DNA from 3 places in the Streptomyces sp. NPDC047049 genome. Region 2 is predicted to be linked to each of the others. Evidence: predicted binding sites of a transcription regulator. Region 2 holds the regulator's gene; each other region holds the start of a gene.
The links. The regulator HrcA, encoded in region 2, represses chaperone genes, less so after heat shock. The targets are predictions, from matches to a motif close to TTNGCACTCNGNNNNNCNGAGTGCNAA.

Region 1 (6,827 bases), on a different contig from region 2:
ATGCCCGCGGGCGCCGCGGTCACCCTCGTCGTCCGGGACGGCTCCAGCTTCGTGCCGTCGCCCTCGACGGTGCTGCGGCGCGGCGACGAACTGCTGGTGGTCGCCACCGATCCGGTGCGCGACGCGGCCGAGCGACGGCTGCAGGCGGTCTCCCAGGGCGGCAAGCTGGCCGGCTGGCTGGGGACGGGCGGGCCCGCGGGGCGGCGGGAGCACCGGCACCACTGAGGCCCGGACGGGCGCGGGGCGAGGGCTTCAGGGAAGGCTCCCGGGGGGGGCAGGCCCCCGGAGTGCGGGAAATGTGCTGCAGATCTCCACGGATCCCAAGGAAATTTACCTGAAGCCCAGGCCAATCCCAGGGCTTGCCTCGCGATGGCCTGTAGTATGAAAAGGCAACATCGACGAACCAACTCTGCCTGATGCAGAGCTGGCGCGACCGCTCGGCGGCCGCGGTCCTCCTGCCACACGCAGCCACCCTCTCGGTGCGGACCACGCGGTATCACTCGGTCCTGCGCGAGAGGACAGCTCTCGGCGCGTACCCGTGACGACCTCGCGGGTGGCGCGCTACCAGGCGGCAGAAAGGCCCGGCCGTGGCATCCGCGGTCAAGGAATCCCGTTCCGGATACGGACCACTGCTCCGCACCCCTGGTGCATGGACATTCCTGCTGCCCGGCTTTCTGGCCCGGCAGCCCTTCGCCATGCTGACGATCGGCATCGTGCTGCTCGTCGAATCGACCACCGGCTCGTACGGCACCGCAGGCGCGGTCTCCGCCGCCACCGGTGTGTCCATGGCCCTGTTCGCCCCGCAGAGCGGCAAGCTCGCCGACCGTTTCGGCCAGCGCGCGGTGCTGATCCCCGGCGTACTGGTGCACGTCGCCGGCGTCGCCGCACTGATCACCCTCGCCCTCGCCCACGCCCCCCTGTGGGCGCTGATCGCGGTGGCCGTCCCCACGGGCGCCTCGACACCGCAGGTCGGCCCGATGGTGCGGGCCCGCTGGGCCTCCCGGCTCGGCGGCAGCCCGCTGATGCCGACCGCCGCCGCCTTCGAGTCGGTCACCGACGAGTTCACCTTCGTCGTCGGCCCCGTGCTGGCGACCGCGCTGTGCACCGGCATCCACCCCGCGGCCGGTCTGGTCGCCGAGGCCGCGCTGACGCTGGCCGGCGGGCTGCTGTTCGCCTCCCAGCGGCGCAGCCAGCCGCCGGTGCACCGTCCGCAGGCCGGGGACCGGCCGCGCGTCTCGGCGCTGTCGGTGCCCGGCGTGCGCGTCCTGATCGTGGCGTTCCTCGGCATCGGCGCCGTCTTCGGCGGGATGCAGGTCTCGCTGACCGCCTTCACCCAGCACATCGGCCAGCCCGGCATCAACGGCGTGCTCTACGGGATCTTCGCGGGCGGCAACATGCTCGCCGGTATCGCCTGTGGCGCGATCACCTGGAAGGTCGGCCCGCGGCGCCGGCTGCTGGTCGCCTACGGGCTGCTGGCCCTGGCCACCACCCCATTGTGGGCGGTGACCGCACTGCCGCTGCTCGGCGCGGTCGGCCTGGTCGTCGGCCTGTGCATCGCACCGGCCCTGATCACCGGCTACACGCTGGTCGAGTCGCTGGTGCCGGCCGCCGCCCGGACCGAGGCCTTCACCTGGCTGACCGGGGCGGTCGCCCTGGGCCAGGCGGCCGCGGCCACCTCCGCGGGGCAGCTCGCGGACGGCTTCGGGCCGAGCACCGGATTCCTGGTGCCGCTGGCCGGTACGGCACTGGCCCTGACCGTGCTGCTGACGCTCCGCGCCCATCTGCTGCCCCGCTCGTCGGCCCAGGCTGCGGGTGCCCCGGCAGACGGTGCGAACGCGCAGGTCACAGCCGTTTCCGACGACCGGGAACGAGAGCTGGCGCGCGTCTGACGGCCCCTGCCGGACGTCTGACGGAACGTGGAGTCGGTCACCGTACGGCGGTCCACGGTGGACTGACGGGCGGGAATACTGCAATATGGAGCGTCGTTAGCACTCATCGAGTGAGAGTGCCAGGAGGAAGACAAGTGCCGACGTACCAGTACCAGTGCACCGAGTGCGGCGAGGGCCTCGAGGCGGTGCAGAAGTTCACCGATGACTCGCTCACCGAGTGCCCCGGCTGCCAGGGACGCCTCAAGAAGGTGTTCTCCGCGGTCGGCATCGTCTTCAAGGGCTCCGGCTTCTACCGCAACGACAGCCGCGGCTCGTCGTCCAGCAGCAGCCCCGGGAAGAACGCCGCCACCTCGGGCAGCACGTCCTCGTCGGACTCCTCGGGTTCCTCCGACTCCTCGTCGAGCTCTTCGCCGGGCTCCTCGTCCGGCGGCTCGGACAGCAAGTCCAAGGCCCCGGCCGCCGCGTCGTCGTCCGGCAGCACCTCGGGCGCCAGCTCCGCGGCCTGACCCCCAGCTCTCCGGGCCCCGCCGTCATCGACGGCGGGGCTTGTTGCTTCAGTCCCCACCGTCGGCTGACGGCTTGCGCTGCCTTACGCATTGCGCTGCCTTACGCCTTGCGCTGCCTTGCGGTTGCTCTGCCTTGCGGTTGCTCTGCCTTGCGGCTTGCGCTGCCTTCGCCGGCCGTCCTCCGGCTTACGGATTTCTTGCGTCTGCGGCACCCGCCCACTCCGGCCGCCGTACCCCGATAGTGTGACCGGCATGGCTGACGCGGAGATTGGCGTAATCGGCGGATCGGGTTTCTACTCCTTCCTCGACGACGTGACCGAGGTCACGGTGGACACCCCCTACGGGCGCCCCAGCGACTCGCTGTTCCTGGGAGAGATCGCCGGCCGCCGGGTCGCGTTCCTCCCCCGGCACGGCCGCGGCCACCACCTTCCGCCGCACCGCATCAACTACCGCGCCAACCTCTGGGCCCTGCGCTCGCTCGGTGTGCGCCAGGTCCTCGCCCCGTGCGCGGTCGGCGGTCTGCGCACCGAATACGGCCCCGGCACGCTCCTGGTCCCCGACCAGCTCGTCGACCGCACCAAGGCCCGCCCCCAGACCTACTTCGACGGCGAGCCGCTTCCCGACGGGCAGATCCCCAATGTCGTCCACCTGACCTTCGCCGACCCGTACTGCCCCACCGGGCGGCAGGCCTCCCTCAAGGCGGCCCGCGGCCGGGACTGGGAACCCGTCGACGGCGGCACCCTGGTCGTGATCGAAGGCCCCCGCTTCTCGACCCGCGCCGAATCGCGCTGGCACGCCGCCCAGGGCTGGTCGGTGGTCGGCATGACCGGCCACCCCGAAGCCGTCCTGGCCCGCGAACTGAGCCTGTGCTACACCTCCCTGGCCCTGGTCACCGACCTGGACGCGGGCACGGAGACCGGCGACGGCGTCTCCCACGAGGAGGTCTTCCGGGTGTTCGCCGAGAACGTGGGCCGGCTGCGGGAGGTCCTGTTCGACGCGGTCGCCGCCCTCCCGGACACCGCTTCCCGCGCCTGCCTGTGCACCGAGGTCCACACCGGCTGGGACCTGGGCATCGACCTGCCGTAACGGCATCGGAACTGTCTGCCGTATCGGAACTGCCTGCCGTAACCGCCTCGGAACTGCCGTAACGCCGCTCGAACCTGCCTGCCGTCACGCCCTGGGATCTGCCTGCCGTCACGGCTTCGGCGCACTGCCCGGCCTCCCCCTTGCGGGTGGCCGGGTTGTCCACAGGGGCGGGGTCGTCCACAGCCCGGAGCGGGCGGGAGCGGATTCCGGCACGGTGGTGAGCCCGGTCCCTCCGACCTCTCACCGCAGGTGGTGCCTACGATGCCGCATACCCCTTCCGCTCCTCCCTCGTCTCCCTCTCCCCTCTCTCCTTTCTCTCCGTGCTCCCCGCCTCCTTTCCCTCCCCGGGCCGACCCCGCCCTTCTCTCTCCGCCGCTCCCCCCTCCCCCGCGGTGTGACGTGCCGCACTTCTCTCCCGTACGGGCCGGCGGCGGCCGGCGCCGACGGGGCGGGAGCACGCGGCAGCGGATGCTGGCCGCCGGCCTGGCCCTGACCGCCGCGGCACTGGCCTGTGGAGCCTCGTACGGTGCCGTACGAGCCGCGCCCGTCCCCGGCTGCCCGTCGGCCACGGCCGCGGGAGGGCGGTGACCATGCACCGAGATCAAGTGGCATCCGTACTCCCCGCACGCCACACTGCTCCGCATGGCGGGGCATCCGCCGCGCGCCAATGGGGTCGCGCTCACCGCACCACCACCGCGGTATCCGTCCACGGCGTCCGCGGAGTCGATGCCCTCCGCCGGACGGGCACCAGGGCTCCGGCCGATCGCCGGTGCACGGGGCAGGACTGGACACCTCCGCCCTGCCCTGACGTAAGTTGCGGTGCTGACTGTTGGTGCACCATCCGTAGTGAGCGTGGAAAGAGGCTGTCAGGTGAGCGAGAGCAAGGGCGTCCTGCAGGGATTCAAGGAATTCCTGATGCGCGGCAACGTCATCGAACTCGCGGTCGCGGTGGTCGTCGGTGCTGCCTTCACGAACATCGTGAACGCCGTGGTCAAGGGCATCATCAACCCGATCGTCGGCGCGCTCGGTTCGCAGAATCTCGATCACTACCAGTCCTGCCTGACCGAGACCTGCGCCAAGGATCCCAAGACGGGCGCCTTCGCCGACGGTATTTACATCCTCTGGGGCTCGGTGCTCAGCGCCGCCCTGACGTTCCTGATCACCGCCGCGGTCGTCTACTTCCTCATGATCCTTCCGATCAACAAGTGGAAGGAGCGCCAGACGGCCAGGAAGGCGGACGAGAGCATCCCCGCGGACCCGACCGAGATCCAGCTGCTCATCGAGATCCGCGACGCGCTGATCGCGCAGCGCACCGGCTCACCGTCCGCGCCGTCCTCCGGCACGGGGATCATCGGCACACAGAAGTCTCAGCAGTAGCAGGCGCCAACGGCGGCGGGCCCGCGCCGCCCCCTCGCCTCGCTCAGAGGTGGTGGGGCGGCTTTTCGTCGAGGAAGCGGGCCAGGTCGGCGGCGCTGTCACCGCGGTCCGGGCGCTCGCCCCAGCCACGGTCGGTGTCGTCCGAGGACTGCTGGTTCAGCGGGTCGTCGAAGATCAGCCTCGCGGCGGGCTTGGGGGCCGGGCGCACAGCCGGCGAAGGCGCAGCGGCCTGTGCGGCCTCGGACGCCTCTCGGGACGCGTCCCGGGGCACGTCTTCGGACGCGTCCTGGGACGTGTCCTGGGGCATGGGGGCCGACTCGGGTTCGGGGCTGGTGCTCACCCCTTCAGGGTACGGGCGCGCGGGGAGCGGTCACCGCTCAGCACGGGCCCGCGTCCCCGCCCACCGGCCATCGGGGCCCTGTCGCTCAGGGGCGGTGGCCGGGGAGGTGGAGGGTCCGGGCACGGGTCCGGTCAAGGGCGCCGTCGGCACCGATCGGCAGGAAGTGGTCCAGCTGCCACGCCTGTGCGCTGCGGGCCTGGCGACTGACCGTCTCCACCCACGGCGGGTAAATGCGGAACGCACGCTTTCCGCCCGTGCCGCTGCGGGAGACGATGCCCCGCTCGGCGAGCACATCCCGCGGGAAGACGAAGTGCCCGAAGTGCCCGTCCTGGCGGCTGCTGATGACGAAGAGATCGACCGCGTCCGCGGAGTCGAACGGCTGAATCGGCCCGCCGGGGCTCCGCTTCCACACCGTGACGAACTGGCCGGCCTTGGTCGGGGTCGTCTTGGCCACCCGGAACCTGACGGCCGAGCCGTCGAGAGTGAATTCATGGGCCGCGTACTCCGCGCTCTCCGCTTCGGGCACCGGCCGCGAGCAGGCGAACCCGCACGGGTCATACACCCTCGTCTTCGCCGCAAGAAGCTCCTCGTGCAGCGATTCCCCGCCCGCCCAGGGCTCGGAACCTGCGGGGCCCTGCGCAGCGGATTCCGCGGGATGTGTCGCCATTGCGCCATCGTGCCATTGCCGGCCCTCACGCGGGTCAGCGGGACAGCCGGGGCCCGCGGGCCGGTGCGGCGGGCGCCTCGCGCCTTACCGGCCCGTGTCGTGGGTCGGTATGGGCTGCGGGCGGTGGCCGTCGCGGGGGCGGGTCGGCGGGCCCTGGGAGGCGCGGCTGCGCCTGAGGAGCCGGTTCCGGTTGGTGCCGGGCAGGGGATGGCGGGGGTGGGCGTACTCGTGGCGGGGCATGGTGAGGGGCCTTTCCGGTCGGGGGAGTACGACGGCGCCCGGTCGGAAGAAGAGTGCTGCCTCCGGAGCCGGAGCCGGGGCACGTAGGGCACGTGGGGCACGTGGGGCACCTGAGACGCCTGGGACGCTTGGGGCTAGTCCACGGGACCCACGCTAGGCACGCGTCCGGCGCATGGCCCGTTCTATGGGCCCGGCGGGTGAAGCCGCGCCACGTCACCGGCGTGGGCCACGCCTGCCCCTGTACTGGCGTGAGCCGCACCTGCCCCCTGTACCGGCGTGGGCCGCACCTGCCCCCTGTACCGGCGTGGGCCGCACCTCCCCCCGCACCGGCACGGACATGGGCCGCGCCTCCCCGTCCCCCGCGCCTCCCCGTCTCCCCCGCGCCTCCCCTGAACCGGTGCGGGCCGCCTCTCCCCGGGCGGCCGTCCCGTCAGCGGGTGGGGGCGCCGGCGCCCAGTGCCTCGTGCCACCACAGGTCGCGGCCCGGCTTCCAGGAGACCGGCCGCGAACACCGGTTCACCACCAGCACGGTGCGGTCCGGCACGCTTGCCGAGGCCGCGCCCCGGGCCAGCGCGTGGTCGAGGACCGCCTTCACCGGCCGTACGGCCCCGTCCCAGAACGCCGCATCGGCCGTGATCAGCACCCTGGCCGAGGACTCACGCGTCCGTGCGACCAGTTCGGGCACCGTCAACGAGACCGGCAGCGTGGTGCGTATCGCATCC
Region 2 (6,827 bases):
CGTGGGCACCTGGCTCGCGGTGCCCAGGACCACCAATTCACGTACGGACACGGTGCGTTATCCGGGGGGCCACTGCAGGCCGCGGCCACCGAGCACGTGCAGGTGGGCGTGGAAGACGGTCTGGCCCGCTCCGGCGCCGGTGTTGAAGACGACCCGGTAGCCCCGGTCCTCGACCTTGTCCTCGGCGGCGACCTCGCGGGACTCGCGCAGTATGTCGGCGATGATCTGCGGTTCGGCGGCGGCCAGGCTCGCCGCGTCCGGGTAGTGCGCCTTGGGGATCACCAGGACGTGGGTGGGCGCCTGGGGGTTGATGTCGCGGAACGCGACGGTGGTGTCGGTCTCCCGGACGATCGTCGCCGGAACCTCCTTCGCCACGATCTTGCAGAACAGGCAGTCGGCCTGCGGTTCTCCCGCCACCGGTGGCTCCTTCCGGGTCATCCGTCCTGCGCACGGTGCGCACGGCCTCGGATGCTACCGGGCAGGCCGTACCCGGGCGCCCACCCCACCCCACGCCGCGCGGTCCCCGCGCCGGCCCGGCCGCACACCGCACGGGAGCGCCCGTCACCCCGAAGGCCGGGGAACGCGTCTCCCTAGCTCCAGCGCCCGGTGCGCCCCAGCAGCAGCGCCGTGGCCGCGGTGCCCGCCGTGGAGGTGCGCAGCACGGTCGTGCCCAGGCGGTAGGGCCTGGCGCCCGCCTCGGCGAAGAGGGTCAGCTCCTCCGGGGAGACCCCGCCTTCCGGCCCGACGACGAGCACGATCCGGCCCTCGGCGGGGAGTTCTGCGGTGGCGAGCGGGGAGCTGCCCTCCTCGTGGAGGACGGCGGCGAAGTCGGCGTCGGCGAGCAGGGTGGCCACCTGCTTGGTGGTCAGCGGGTCCGCGACCTCGGGGAAGGTCAGCCGGCGCGACTGCTTGCCCGCCTCACGGGCCGTGGCACGCCATTTGCCCAGTGACTTGGCGGCCCGCTCACCCTTCCACTGGGTGACGCAACGCGCCGCCGCCCAGGGCACGATGGCGTCCACACCGGTCTCGGTCATCGTCTCGACGGCCAGCTCGCCGCGGTCGCCCTTGGGGAGCGCCTGGACGACGGTGATGGTGGGGTCCGGCGACGCCTCGGTGCGCAGTTCGGCGACCGCGACGGTGAGCCGGTCCTTGCCCTCGACGGCGGCGACCGTGCCGTGCGCGCCGGTGCCGTGGCCGTCCGTCAGGACGACCTCCTCGCCGGCCCGCAGCCGGCGCACCGACACCGCGTGCCGGCCCTCGGGGCCGTCCAGGGTCAGCGTGCCGCCGGCCCGTACGTCCGCGAGCGAATCGACGAGGAACACCGGAGCGGTCATGCGGCGCCGCCGGCGCGTGGGCGGCTCAACGCGGCGCGCGCCGCGTCCAGTTCGACCGCCAGTACGTCCACGAGCCGCCCGGCGGGCAGCTCCCGCGCCAGCCGGTGCCCCTGGCCGGCCCACAGGCTCATGCCCTGCGCGTCGCCCGCCTTGGCCGCGGCCTTGCGCACCGTGGAAGTGAGGTAGTGGACGGCGGGGTAGGCGGCCGGGGCATACGGGCCGTGCTCGCGCAGGAAGCGGTTGACCAGTCCGCGGGCGGGCCGCCCGGAGAACGCCCGGGTCAGCTCGGTATGCGTGAACAGCGGGTTGGTCAGCGCCTGCTTGTGCAGCGGGTTGGCGCCCGATTCGGGGGTGGCGAGGAAAGCGGTGCCCAGCTGCGCCATGCTCGCCCCGGCGGCCAGCACCGACGCGATCTGCGCCCCGCGCATCAGCCCGCCCGCGGCGATCACCGGGATCTGCACGGCCTCACGGACCTGGCCGAGCAGCGCCAGCAGCCCCAGCCCCGAGCCGGTCCCGTCCGCATGCGGATCGTCCCGGTGGGTGCCCTGGTGGCCGCCGGCCTCCACGCCCTGCACGCACACCGCGTCGGCGCCCGACCACTGGGCGGCCTGCGCCTCGGCGGCGGTGGTGACCGTGACGACCGTGTACGTGCCGACCGCGGCGAAGGAGTCGAGGACGGCGCGCGAGGGGCAGCCGAAGGTGAAGGACACCACCGGCACCGGATCGTCCCGCAGGGTCGCGAGCTTGGCCTCGTAGCCGTCGTCGATGGGGCCGTCGGTGTCACCGAGCTCGGTCTCGTACCAGGCGGCCTCGCCCGCGAGTTGTTCGCGGTAGACCTCGACGACGGAGCCGTCGGCCAGCGAGGGCTGCGGCATGAAGAGGTTGACGCCGAAGGGCCGGTCGGTCAGCGACCGCAGCTGTTTGATCTCCTGGTACATGCCGTCGGCGGTTTTGTAGCCGGCGGCGAGGAAGCCGAGGCCGCCGGCGCCGCAGACGGCGGCGGCCAGCTCCGGTCCGGAGCCGCCTCCCGCCATCGGGGCCTGCACGATCGGATGGCGGCAGAGATCGGTCAGTGCGGTGGGCATGAGCACATCGTGTCACGCCCACCGCACCGTTCCGAACCGGGGCCGAGGCCGCCGCGCCGCCGGGTGGAACGGCTGCGGCCCCCGGGCTCACCTGGGGCTATCGCCCGTTGAACGCATCCTTCAGACGCGAGAAGAGACCCTGCTGTCCGGGCTGGAACTGCCCCGTGGGCCGCTCCTCCCCGCGGAGCTTGGCCAGCCGCCGCAGCAGATCTTCCTGGTCGGGGTCGAGCTTGGACGGTGTCTGCACCTCGACGTGGACGATGAGGTCGCCCCGGCCGCCGCCGCGCAGATGGGTCACGCCGCGCTGGTGCAGCGGAATCGACTGGCCGGACTGGGTACCGGGCCGGACATCGATCTCCTCCACGCCGTCCAGCGTCTCCAGCGGGCACTTCGTGCCCAGCGCCGCCGCCGTCATGGGAATGGTGACCGTGCAGTGCAGATCGTCGCCGCGCCGCTGGAAGACCGAGTGCGCGACCTCGTGGATCTCCACGTAGAGATCACCGGCGGGGCCGCCGCCGGGGCCGACCTCGCCCTCGCCCGCGAGCTGGATGCGGGTGCCGTTGTCGACACCGGCCGGGATCTTGACGGTGAGCGTGCGGCGCGAGCGGATCCGGCCGTCGCCGGCGCACTCGTGGCACGGCGTCGGCACGACCGTGCCGAAGCCCTGGCACTGCGGGCACGGCCTGGACGTCATGACCTGGCCGAGGAAGGACCGGGTGACCTGGGAGACCTCACCGCGGCCGCGGCACATGTCGCAGGTCTGCGCCGAGGTGCCGGGGGCCGCGCCCTCACCGCTGCAGGTCGTACAGACGACGGCGGTGTCGACCTGGATGTCCTTGGTGGTGCCGAAGGCGGCTTCGTTCAGCTCGATGTCGAGCCGGATCATGGCGTCCTGGCCACGGCGGGTGCGCGAGCGCGGTCCGCGCTGCGACGCGGTGCCGAAGAAGGCGTCCATGATGTCGGAGAAGTTGCCGAAGCCCGCACCGAAGCCGCCCGCGCCCTGGCCGCCGCCGGCCTGCGAGAGGGGGTCCCCGCCGAGGTCGTAGACCTGCTTCTTCTGCGGGTCCGACAGCACCTCGTAAGCGGCGTTGATCTCCTTGAACCGCTCCTGGGTCTTCGGATCCGGGTTCACGTCCGGGTGCAGCTCGCGCGCCAGCCGGCGGAAGGCCTTCTTGATCTGGTCCTGCGAGGCGTCGCGGCCGATGCCGAGGACCGAGTAGTAATCCGTGGCCACTTACGACTCCGCGAGGATTTGTCCGACGTAACGTGCCACTGCGCGTACCGCTCCCATCGTTCCGGGGTAGTCCATGCGGGTCGGTCCGACCACGCCGAGTTTGGCGACTGCCTCGTCGCCCGAACCGTAGCCGACCGTGACGACCGATGTGGACGCCAGGCCTTCATGGGCATTCTCATGCCCGATGCGTACGGTCATGCCCGAGTCCTTGGCCTCCCCGAGCAGCTTGAGCATCACCACATGCTCCTCAAGGGCTTCCAGCACCGGCCGGATGGTCAGGGGGAAATCGTGTCCGAAGCGCGTGAGATTGGCGGTGCCGCCGATCATCAGGCGCTCTTCGGTCTCTTCCACCAGAGTTTCCAGCAACACCGACAGCACTGTCGAGACCGTGCCGCGGTCGTCCTGCTCGAAGGACTCCGGAAGATCCTGCACCAACTGCGGCACATCCGCGAACCGGCGGCCGACGACCCGGCTGTTGAGCCGGGCCCGCAGATCCGCCAGGGAGGTTTCGCCGAACGGTGCCTGGCAGTCGATGAGCCGCTGCTCGACCCGGCCGGTGTCCGTGATCAGTACGAGCATCAGCCGGGCCGGGGCCAGGGCCAGCAGCTCGACGTGCCGGACCGTGGACCGGGTCAGGGACGGGTACTGCACGACGGCGACCTGCCGGGTCAGCTGCGCCAGCAGCCGGACCGTGCGGCCCACCACGTCGTCGAGGTCGACGGCGCCGTCCAGGAAGTTCTGGATGGCCCGCCGCTCCGGGCTGGACAGCGGCTTGACGCCGGCCAGCTTGTCGACGAACAGGCGGTAGCCCTTGTCGGTCGGGATCCGCCCGGCGCTGGTGTGCGGCTGGGCGATGAACCCCTCGTCCTCCAGGACCGCCATGTCGTTGCGGACGGTGGCCGGGGAGACCCCGAGCCGGTGGCGTTCGGTGAGCGCCTTGGAGCCGACCGGCTCCTCCGTCCCGACGTAGTCCTGGACGATGGCGCGCAGCACCTCCAGCCTGCGTTCACTGAGCATCCCGCGCACCTCCAGTCCGGCCGTCCGCCGCTTCGTTTCTCCTGGCACTCACACGGGCCGAGTGCCAGACCTTGAGCCAGTGTACGGCCGGGTAGCACGGGCGCGGCAAGGGCGGGCGCGCGGAGTACCCGTCCGATGACCGTGATCGGCCGATCTGTCGGGCAACGCTATCGCGATGGCGCTAGCGTCTCGGTATGCGTACTGCTTGGGAAGAGGCCGGCTGGGAACGGCTCGGTGACGGTGTCGCCAGGCGCCGGATGCCGGGCTGGGACGAGACGATCGGGGTGATCGCGGGGAGCACCGGGGTGATGATCGTCGACACCGGCGCGACCCTGCGCGACGGCGCGGATCTGCGCCGGACGATCCGCGGGGTGCTGGGCCGGGACGTGACGCATATCGCGCTCACCCACCCCCACTTCGATCATGTGCTGGGCACGGCCGCCTTCGCGGGCGTCGCGGTGTTCGGGGCGGCCGGACTGGGCGAGCTGCTGCGCCGCGGCAAGGACGAGCTGCGGCACGACGCGATCCGGCACGGCGTCGCGCGGGACGCCGCCGCGGAGGCCGCCGATCTGCTCGTCGCCCCGCACCACCAGGTGCACGGCCAGCTGACCGTCGAGCTGGGCGACCGGCAGGTGCTGCTCGCCAATGTCGGCCCCGGGCACACCGCCCACGATCTGGCGGTCCTGGTACCGGGCCGGGGCGGCGAGCCGGAGATCGTCTTCTGCGGTGACCTGGTCGAGGAGTCCGGCGAACCCCAGGCGGGCCCCGACGCCCTGCCGCGGCAGTGGCCCGGCGCGCTGGACCGGCTGCTGGCCCTCGGCGGCGAGGAGGCGCGGTACGTTCCCGGCCATGGCGCCGTGGTGGACGCCCGCTTCGTCCGCGCCCAACGCGACGCCCTGGCGGCCCGCTTCGGCGTGGCGCCTTCCTGACCCCGCTCCTGACCCCCTGCCCGCCCCCTCCCGACGGAACAGGCCCCACACGATGCAGAACAGGCACTACAGCCCGGACCTCACCCCACCGTGGAAGAAGCAGCGGCCCGCGCCCGAGGTGCCGGCCGAGCCCGATCTGGTCGTCGAGGAGGTCACCTCGGGCTTCTGCGGCGCCGTGATCCGCTGCGAGAAGACGGCGCAGGGCCCGACGGTCACCCTGGAGGACCGCTTCGGCAAGCACCGGGTCTTCCCCATGGAGCCGCGCGGCTTCCTCCTGGAGGGGCGGGTGGTCACGCTCGTACGCCCCCAGGACCGGCCGGCGCCCGCCGCGCCGGCGCGTACGGCATCGGGATCACTCGCCGTGCCCGGCGCCCGCGCACGGGTCGCCCGCGCCGGGCGCATCTATGTGGAGGGCCGGCACGACGCCGAGCTGGTGGAGCGGGTGTGGGGCGACGACCTGCGCATCGAGGGCGTGGTCGTGGAGTACCTGGAGGGCATCGACGACCTGCCGGCGATCGTCCGCGGCTTCGCCCCCGGCCCGGACGCCCGCCTCGGCGTCCTCGTCGACCATCTCGTACCCGGCTCGAAGGAGTCGCGCATCGCGGCCGGGGTGACCGGGGACCATGCGCTGGTGGTGGGCCACCCCTACATCGACATCTGGGAGGCGGTGAAGCCGTCCTCGGTCGGGATCGCGGCCTGGCCGTCCGTTCCGCACGGGCAGGACTGGAAGACCGGGGTGTGCCGGGCGCTGGGCTGGCCGGAGAACACGGGCGCCGCCTGGCAGCGCATCCTGTCCTGCGTGCGCTCCTACAAGGACCTGGAGCCGGCGCTGCTGGGGCGGGTGGAGGAGCTGATCGACTTCGTCACGGCCGGCGGTGGCGGGTGACGGCAGGAAGAGTGCCGAACCGGGAGGTGTCCAGCGTGATGCCGAGGGTGTCGACGCGGAGCGCAACACCGAACGGGACGGTGCGCTGCACCTCGTAGTCGGCGTCCTCTCCCGCGCCGCCCGGTTCCGTCAGCAGTACGCAGCGGGCGTCGTACGGGTCGATGATCAGATACCCGGGGACGCTCCCGGCGGCGTAAACCGAGCGCTTCAAGCCGTAGTCACGGTCAGCGCTGCGCAGGGAAACCACCTCGGCCAACAGCGTCACGTCCGAGGCGGGTACGAGCCATCCGGAACCCTCGCCCCTTCCGCACTCCAGCACCACGAGGTCGGGCTGGGGCTTGC
Region 3 (6,827 bases), on a different contig from region 2:
GGCGGTACGGTGGCGGGCAGGGCAAGAGGTATATCGGGTATACGGGCAGGTGCTCCCATGGCCACGCGCACGCCGAACCAGCAGCTCAAAGAGCTCGTCGCCGAGTCCGGCCTGACCTATGCAGCCGTGGCCATGGCTGTGCGCACGGTGGCCGCCGAGTGCGGCACGGCTTTACGCACCAACAAGTCGACCGTCGAGCACTGGATCGCCGGCGTCACACCCCAAGGCGACACCGGCCGCTACCTCGCCGTCGCGCTGTCCAGGCGGCTCGGCCGTCTGCTCACCCCGGCCGACCTCGGGCTGGCCCCGCCGGAGGAGGATGACAGCATCGGGCTGGCTCTTGAGGACGACCCGATCGACGCCCTACTGCCGATGTGGAGGTTCGAGTTGGACCGCCGCCGTTTCCTCACCACCTCCGCCTATTCGGTGGCCGCCGCCGCCCTGCCCCTGTCCTACGTACAGGAGATCGCCGACCGCACCGCCGCGGCCCGCAGCGGCCACACCGTTGGCATGGCCGAAGTCGCCGCCGTGCGCGACATGGTGCGTGTCTTCTCCGAGATGGACGAACGCCACGGCGGACAGCACGGCCGCAGCGCGCTCGTTCAGTACCTGCGCGACGACGTCGCGCCACTGTGCAGGGGGCGCTTCCGCACCGAGGAACTGCGTCAGCAGATGCTCTCCGCCGCCTCCCGTGGCGTGCATCTGCTGGGCTGGAAGTCCTACGACGCAGGCCAGCAGGGCCTCGCGCAGCGCTATTACCTTCAGTCCTACGCACTCGCCGTCGAATCCGGCGTCACCGGGCACGACGGGTTCGTGATGCGCACGATGGCCATGCAAGGGCTCAAGTTGCACCGTCCCGAACACTGTCTCGGCCTGGCCGAGACGGGGCTGAACCACGCCAACGGCAAGGTCGACGCCCAGACCGAATCCCTCTTCCGCGTCGTCCACGCCCACACCCTGGCCAAGGCCGGACGGCGCACGGCCGCCCTTGCCGAAGCCGAGCGGGCGAGCACCCTGCTGACCGCCGGCCCCGGCGACGAAGTGCCGTTCTGGGCCCTGGCCTGGGGGCCTCCGGCCGCGTCGGTGTACTCGCGCAACGCCAAGGTCTACGAGACGCTCGGCGACCACCGCACCGCCGCCGAGCACTACGACCGCGCCGCCGGCGCCCGCCCCGCGGGCACCTACGCCCGCATCGTCGCCCTGGACCTGGTCGCCGGCGCCGAGATGCAGCTCAAGCGCGGCCAGATCGAGCAAGCGTGCACCACCTGGAACCGGGCCCTCGACCACATGGACGGCGTACGGTCCGTGCGCACCCGCAAGGCAGTCACCCGCATGCGCGGCGACCTCGCCCGATTCCGCGCCCGCGGCGTACGCTGCGCGGCCGAACTGGATGAACGCGCCATCGACTTCCTCGCCGACGCCTGATCCGACGGGTGGCTCCGCCTCCACTCGGTACGTCACTGGCCTCGGGCCGCTCTGAGAGCAGCACTCGCCCCGGACACGATCGCGTCCTGTATCTGCATCCGGCGCCCCGGGCATCCAAGAGGCGCGAGCGGCCCTCGCCGGGCCGGACGTCACCGTGTAGTGAAGCGTCCTGTCCGAAAGACACGTCCCAGCCGCAGCCGACGCCGGACGCCCCCGAAAACGCCGCCGGGGCGGCACCCCCTGGGAGGAGGGTGCCGCCCCGACGTACGTCTGGACGTGCGGTCCGGGAGGACCGGTGTCTGATCCGCGAGGATCAGAAGTCCATGTCACCGCCCGGCATGCCGCCCGGAGCGCCCGCCGCGGCGGCCTTCTCCGGCTTGTCGGCGATGACGGCCTCGGTGGTGAGGAACAGCGCCGCGATGGAGGCGGCGTTCTGCAGCGCGGAGCGCGTGACCTTGGCCGGGTCGATGATGCCCTCGGCGATCATGTCGACGTAGTCGCCGGTCGCGGCGTTGAGGCCGTGACCCACGGGCAGGTTGCGCACCTTCTCCACCACGACGCCGCCCTCAAGGCCGCCGTTGACGGAGATCTGCTTGAGCGGGGCCTCCAGCGCGAGCTTCACGGCGTTGGCGCCGGTGGCCTCGTCGCCGTCCAGGTCCAGCTTCTCGAAGACCGAGGAGGCCTGGAGCAGGGCCACGCCACCACCGGCGACGATGCCCTCTTCGACGGCCGCCTTCGCGTTGCGAACGGCGTCCTCGATGCGGTGCTTGCGCTCCTTGAGCTCGACCTCGGTGGCGGCACCGGCCTTGATGACGGCCACGCCGCCGGCCAGCTTCGCCAGACGCTCCTGCAGCTTCTCGCGGTCGTAGTCCGAGTCGCTGTTCTCGATCTCGGCGCGGATCTGGTTGACCCGGCCCTGGACCTGCTCGCTGTCGCCGGCACCGTCGACGATGGTGGTCTCGTCCTTGGTGATGACGACCTTGCGGGCGCGGCCGAGCAGTTCGAGACCGGCGTTCTCCAGCTTGAGGCCGACCTCCTCGGAGATGACGGTGCCACCGGTGAGGATGGCGATGTCGCCGAGCATGGCCTTGCGGCGGTCACCGAAGCCCGGGGCCTTGACGGCGACGGACTTGAAGGTGCCACGGATCTTGTTGACGACCAGGGTCGACAGGGCCTCGCCCTCGACGTCCTCGGCGATGATCAGCAGGGGCTTGCCCGACTGCATGACCTTCTCCAGCAGCGGGAGCAGGTCCTTCACGTTGCTGATCTTCGAGTTGACGATCAGGATGTACGGGTCGTCGAGCGCGGCTTCCATGCGCTCCATGTCGGTCGCGAAGTACGCCGAGATGTAGCCCTTGTCGAAGCGCATACCCTCGGTGAGCTCCAGCTCCAGACCGAAGGTCTGGGACTCCTCGACGGTGATGACGCCTTCCTTGCCGACCTTGTCCATGGCCTCGGCGATCAGCTCGCCGATCTGGGTGTCAGCGGCGGAGATGGAGGCGGTCGAAGCGATCTGCTCCTTGGTCTCCACGTCCTTGGCCTGCTCCAGCAGGGCGGCGGAGACGGCCTCGACGGCGCGCTCGATGCCGCGCTTGAGGGCCATCGGGTTGGCGCCGGCGGCGACGTTGCGCAGGCCCTCGCGGACCAGAGCCTGGGCCAGGACGGTCGCGGTCGTCGTGCCGTCACCGGCGACGTCGTCCGTCTTCTTCGCGACCTCCTTGACCAGCTCGGCGCCGATCTTCTCGTACGGGTCCTCGAGCTCGATCTCCTTGGCGATGGACACACCATCGTTGGTGATCGTGGGGGCGCCCCACTTCTTCTCGAGGACGACGTTGCGGCCCTTGGGGCCGAGGGTGACCTTGACGGCGTCGGCGAGCTGGTTCATCCCGCGCTCGAGACCGCGCCGTGCCTCCTCGTCGAACGCGATGATCTTGGCCATGTGAAGTGGTCCTCCCGGACTGGGGTGGATTGCTCCGGACCTGGCTGGCGCCCGCGACGGACGACCTGCAGACCTGTGTGGTTCCTTGCCCCACCCGGCCTACGGGCCTCACCGACCCGGTCCTTCGTTGTCACTCTCACTGGGAGAGTGCTAACGCAATGATTAGCACTCGCCCCCCGTGAGTGCAAGGCAGCTTCGAAGATGCCTCCCATCGGGGTGGCGCCCGAGCCCCGTGGGAATGACGGGTGAGGCAGGTCCCCCGGGGTCCGCCGGCCCGCAGCCCGCACCCGCCCCGCACCCGCCCGTCCGCCGACAGCGGACAGCGAACAGCGGTCGACGGGCGTGGCGACAGCCGAAGGCCGCCGTCAGCGGACAGCAGAAGGCCCGCACCCCTCAGGGGTACGGGCCTTCACTACGCAGCAGTCGGTCGGCGCCTCAGCCGGCCACCCGGACCATGTCCGCCTGCGGCCCCTTCTGGCCCTGCGAGATCTCGAACTCGACCCGCTGACCCTCCTCAAGGGTGCGGTAACCGTCCATCTGGATCGCGCTGTAGTGGACGAAAACATCCGCACCACCGTCGACCGCGATGAAGCCGTACCCCTTCTCCGCGTTGAACCACTTGACGGTGCCCTGAGCCATGCCTAACTCCCCTATTACTGGCCCTTGCGCAGGACCGCACTCCGCGGACCCGGGTCAGACCTCACCCCATGAAAGCCCTGTGGGGTGTGCGCCGGAACGCGTCGACCGCCGCTGAATGTATCTGCACAGATGCCCAGCGCAACAGGTCAATCGGACGAGAATTCTGGGGCCGGAGAATCGGCTATATGCGGCGAAATCCCGGTTCTCCCGGGCAAGTCGGGCCGGGCATAGCTCACCTAAGCGACATATGTTGCCCACACTTTGGGCACAACTGATCGCGATCTCATATGCGTTCGGCACACGCACGCGCTATAGCGGAGGGGTATCACCCCAATGGTATCTCCTTTCACAACATGGAATTGCCCCGTCCGCTTTCTGGCGGACGGGGCAATTCCGGTCAAGCAGGCCAAGAATTGGCGCAAATCAGCAGCCTCCGGCTACCGCCGGAATGATCGAGACGCCCGCACCGTCCGGGGTCGGCGTCTGAAGGCCCTGCTCGAAGCGCACGTCGTCGTCGTTGACGTAGACGTTCACGAAGCGGCGCAGCTTGCCGGCGTCGTCGAGCACCCGGGCGGCGATGCCCTGGTGGTTCTGCTCCAGGTCGGCGATCACCTCGGAGAGGGTCGCGCCCTCGGCGGCGACCTCGGCCTGGCCGCCGGTGTAGGTGCGGAGGATGGTGGGGATGCGGACCTTCACGCTCATGGTTCTGCCTTCCGGGTATTGCGGAGTACGAGTTCGGGGACGGTGGCGCGGCCTCGTGGCGGACGGGCCGGCGGCCTCGCGGCGGAGGTGGCGCGGCCCCGTGCGCGGACGGGGCCGGCGGCCTCAGCCGGCCAGGCCGGCCGCGCGGAACGCGTCCAGGTCCGGACGGATCGTGGCCGTGGGACCGGAGGTCGGGGCGACCGCGTCCAGCGTCTTGAGGCCGTCTCCGGTGTTCAGGACGACGGTGGTCAGGGACGGGTCGAGCACGCCGTCCTCGATCAGCTTCTTGGTCACGCCGACGGTCACGCCGCCCGCGGTCTCCGCGAAGATGCCTTCCGTCCTGGCCAGCAGCTTGATCGCGTCCACGATCTGCTCGTCGTTGACGTCCTCGACCGCGCCGCCCGTGCGGCGGGCGATGTCGAGCACGTACGGGCCGTCGGCCGGGTTGCCGATCGCCAGCGACTTGGCGATGGTCTTCGGCTTCTGCGGGCGGACCACGTCGTGCCCGTCCTTGAAGGCCGCGGACACCGGGGAGCAGCCCTCCGCCTGGGCGCCGAAGATCTTGTACGGCTTGTCCTCGACCAGGCCGAGGGCGATCAGCTCCTTGAGCCCCTTGTCGATCTTCGTGAGCTGCGAGCCGGACGCGATCGGGATGACGATCTGGTCCGGGAGCCGCCAGCCCAGCTGCTCGCAGATCTCGTACGCCAGGGTCTTGGAACCCTCGCCGTAGTAGGGGCGCAGATTGACGTTGACGAAGCCCCAGCCCTCGCCCAGCGGGTCGCCGATGAGCTCGGAGCAGAAGCGGTTGACGTCGTCGTAGTTGCCCTCGATGCCGACCAGGTCACCGCCGTAGACCGCGGCCATGACGACCTTGCCGGCCTCCAGGTCGTGCGGGATGAACACGCAGGACTTGAAGCCGGCCCGGCGCGCCGCGGCGCCGACCGCGCCGGCGAGGTTGCCGGTGGAGGAGCAGGAGAGGGTGGTGAAGCCGAAGGCGCGGGCGGCCTCGACGGCGATCGCCACGACGCGGTCCTTGAAGGAGTGCGTCGGGTTGCCCGAGTCGTCCTTGACGTACAGCCCGCCGGTGACGCCCAGCTCGGCGGCGAGCCGGTCGGCCTGGACGAGCTTGGTGAAGCCGGGGTTCAGGTTGGGCTTGTCGGCGACGTCGGCGGGGACGGGCAGCAGCGGGGCGTAGCGCCAGATGTTGTCCGGACCGGCCTCGATCTGCTTCTTCAGACCCTCGGGGTCGCCGCTCGGCAGGTCGTACGCGACTTCGAGCGGCCCGAAACAGTCCTGGCACGCGAAGATCGGGCCGAGCGGATTGCGCTGTCCGCACTCGCGGCAGGACAGCGCGACAGCGGGGCCCAGAGCGACGGTGGGGGTGTTTTCGGTGACTTGCACAGCCATGGAGGCGAGGCCCTTTCTCCTCATCTTCCTCGCGGCGAATCTCGCCACGAGACGGATTTGGCACCTTCCCTAGCCGGGAGCCTCGCGCGCGGGACGTCAGCGTCCTTGCGGCAAGACCGGCTGGAGGGTTGCCGGGGCTTCAACGGGCCGTATCCCTCTGCCCCTCTGGATGAGCGGTATGGCGCTGGGCCGAAACCCAGGCGTTTGTGGCGCGGACCCCGACATGCGACGGTCATCCGCGTTGTTCAAGACTGTAACCGACGGCACTGACGGTTGAGATAGTCGTCCGAACCGCGAGATGGATCACAAGGCCGCCGATCCGGCGGCGACCGAGGAGTCGTAGACGTGCTGGAAGAGGTGGAGCGCTGGCTGAGCAGCCGCTCCTGGTCCGCCGCGGACCGCCCGCTGGGGCAGCTGCTGGAGGCGAAGCACCAGTCGGGCCGCACGGTCAGTGTCGTCCTGCCGGCGCTCGATGAGGAGGCCACGGTCGGGGCGATCGTGGCGGTGATCCGCGCCGAGCTGATGACCGGGCCGGTCCCGCTCGTCGATGAGCTGATCGTGCTGGACTCCGGCTCCACCGACCGCACCGCCGAGGTCGCGGCGGCGGCCGGCGCCCGGGTGGTCCCCCGCGACAGCGTCCTGCCGCGGCTGCCGGCCCTCCCCGGCAAGGGCGAGGTGCTGTGGCGCTCCCTGCTGGCCACCACCGGCGACATCA

Region 1: the regulator HrcA is predicted to act here: its motif matches at 1,986-2,012, upstream of ABZ851_RS26955 (FmdB family zinc ribbon protein).
Region 3: the regulator HrcA is predicted to act here: its motif matches at 3,492-3,518, upstream of groL (chaperonin GroEL).

Annotation. Positions count from the first base shown of each region.
Region 1 covers NZ_JBEYVM010000015.1:26,276-33,102, forward strand. Annotated here, with positions in the region: gene ABZ851_RS26945 (potassium/proton antiporter) at 1-225, shown strand, start outside; gene ABZ851_RS26950 (MFS transporter) at 588-1,889, shown strand; gene ABZ851_RS26955 (FmdB family zinc ribbon protein) at 2,024-2,395, shown strand; gene ABZ851_RS26960 (S-methyl-5'-thioadenosine phosphorylase) at 2,648-3,481, shown strand; gene mscL (large conductance mechanosensitive channel protein MscL) at 4,352-4,858, shown strand; gene ABZ851_RS26970 (hypothetical protein) at 4,902-5,165, opposite strand; gene ABZ851_RS26975 (MepB family protein) at 5,284-5,865, opposite strand; gene ABZ851_RS26980 (AMP-binding protein) at 6,536-6,827, opposite strand, start outside.
Region 2 covers NZ_JBEYVM010000002.1:512,868-519,694, reverse strand. Annotated here, with positions in the region: gene ABZ851_RS06330 (ribonuclease Z) at 1-51, opposite strand, end outside; gene ABZ851_RS06325 (histidine triad nucleotide-binding protein) at 58-417, opposite strand; gene ABZ851_RS06320 (16S rRNA (uracil(1498)-N(3))-methyltransferase) at 591-1,334, opposite strand; gene ABZ851_RS06315 (nitronate monooxygenase) at 1,331-2,419, opposite strand; gene dnaJ (molecular chaperone DnaJ) at 2,517-3,653, opposite strand; gene hrcA (heat-inducible transcriptional repressor HrcA) at 3,654-4,670, opposite strand; gene ABZ851_RS06300 (MBL fold metallo-hydrolase) at 4,865-5,599, shown strand; gene ABZ851_RS06295 (DUF3097 domain-containing protein) at 5,652-6,485, shown strand; gene ABZ851_RS06290 (Uma2 family endonuclease) at 6,463-6,827, opposite strand, start outside.
Region 3 covers NZ_JBEYVM010000012.1:154,275-161,101, reverse strand. Annotated here, with positions in the region: gene ABZ851_RS25070 (hypothetical protein) at 58-1,425, shown strand; gene groL (chaperonin GroEL) at 1,739-3,364, opposite strand; gene ABZ851_RS25060 (cold-shock protein) at 3,800-4,003, opposite strand; gene ABZ851_RS25055 (MoaD/ThiS family protein) at 4,427-4,705, opposite strand; gene thrC (threonine synthase) at 4,829-6,112, opposite strand; SAM riboswitch class I at 6,130-6,288, opposite strand; gene ABZ851_RS25045 (glucosyl-3-phosphoglycerate synthase) at 6,458-6,827, shown strand, end outside.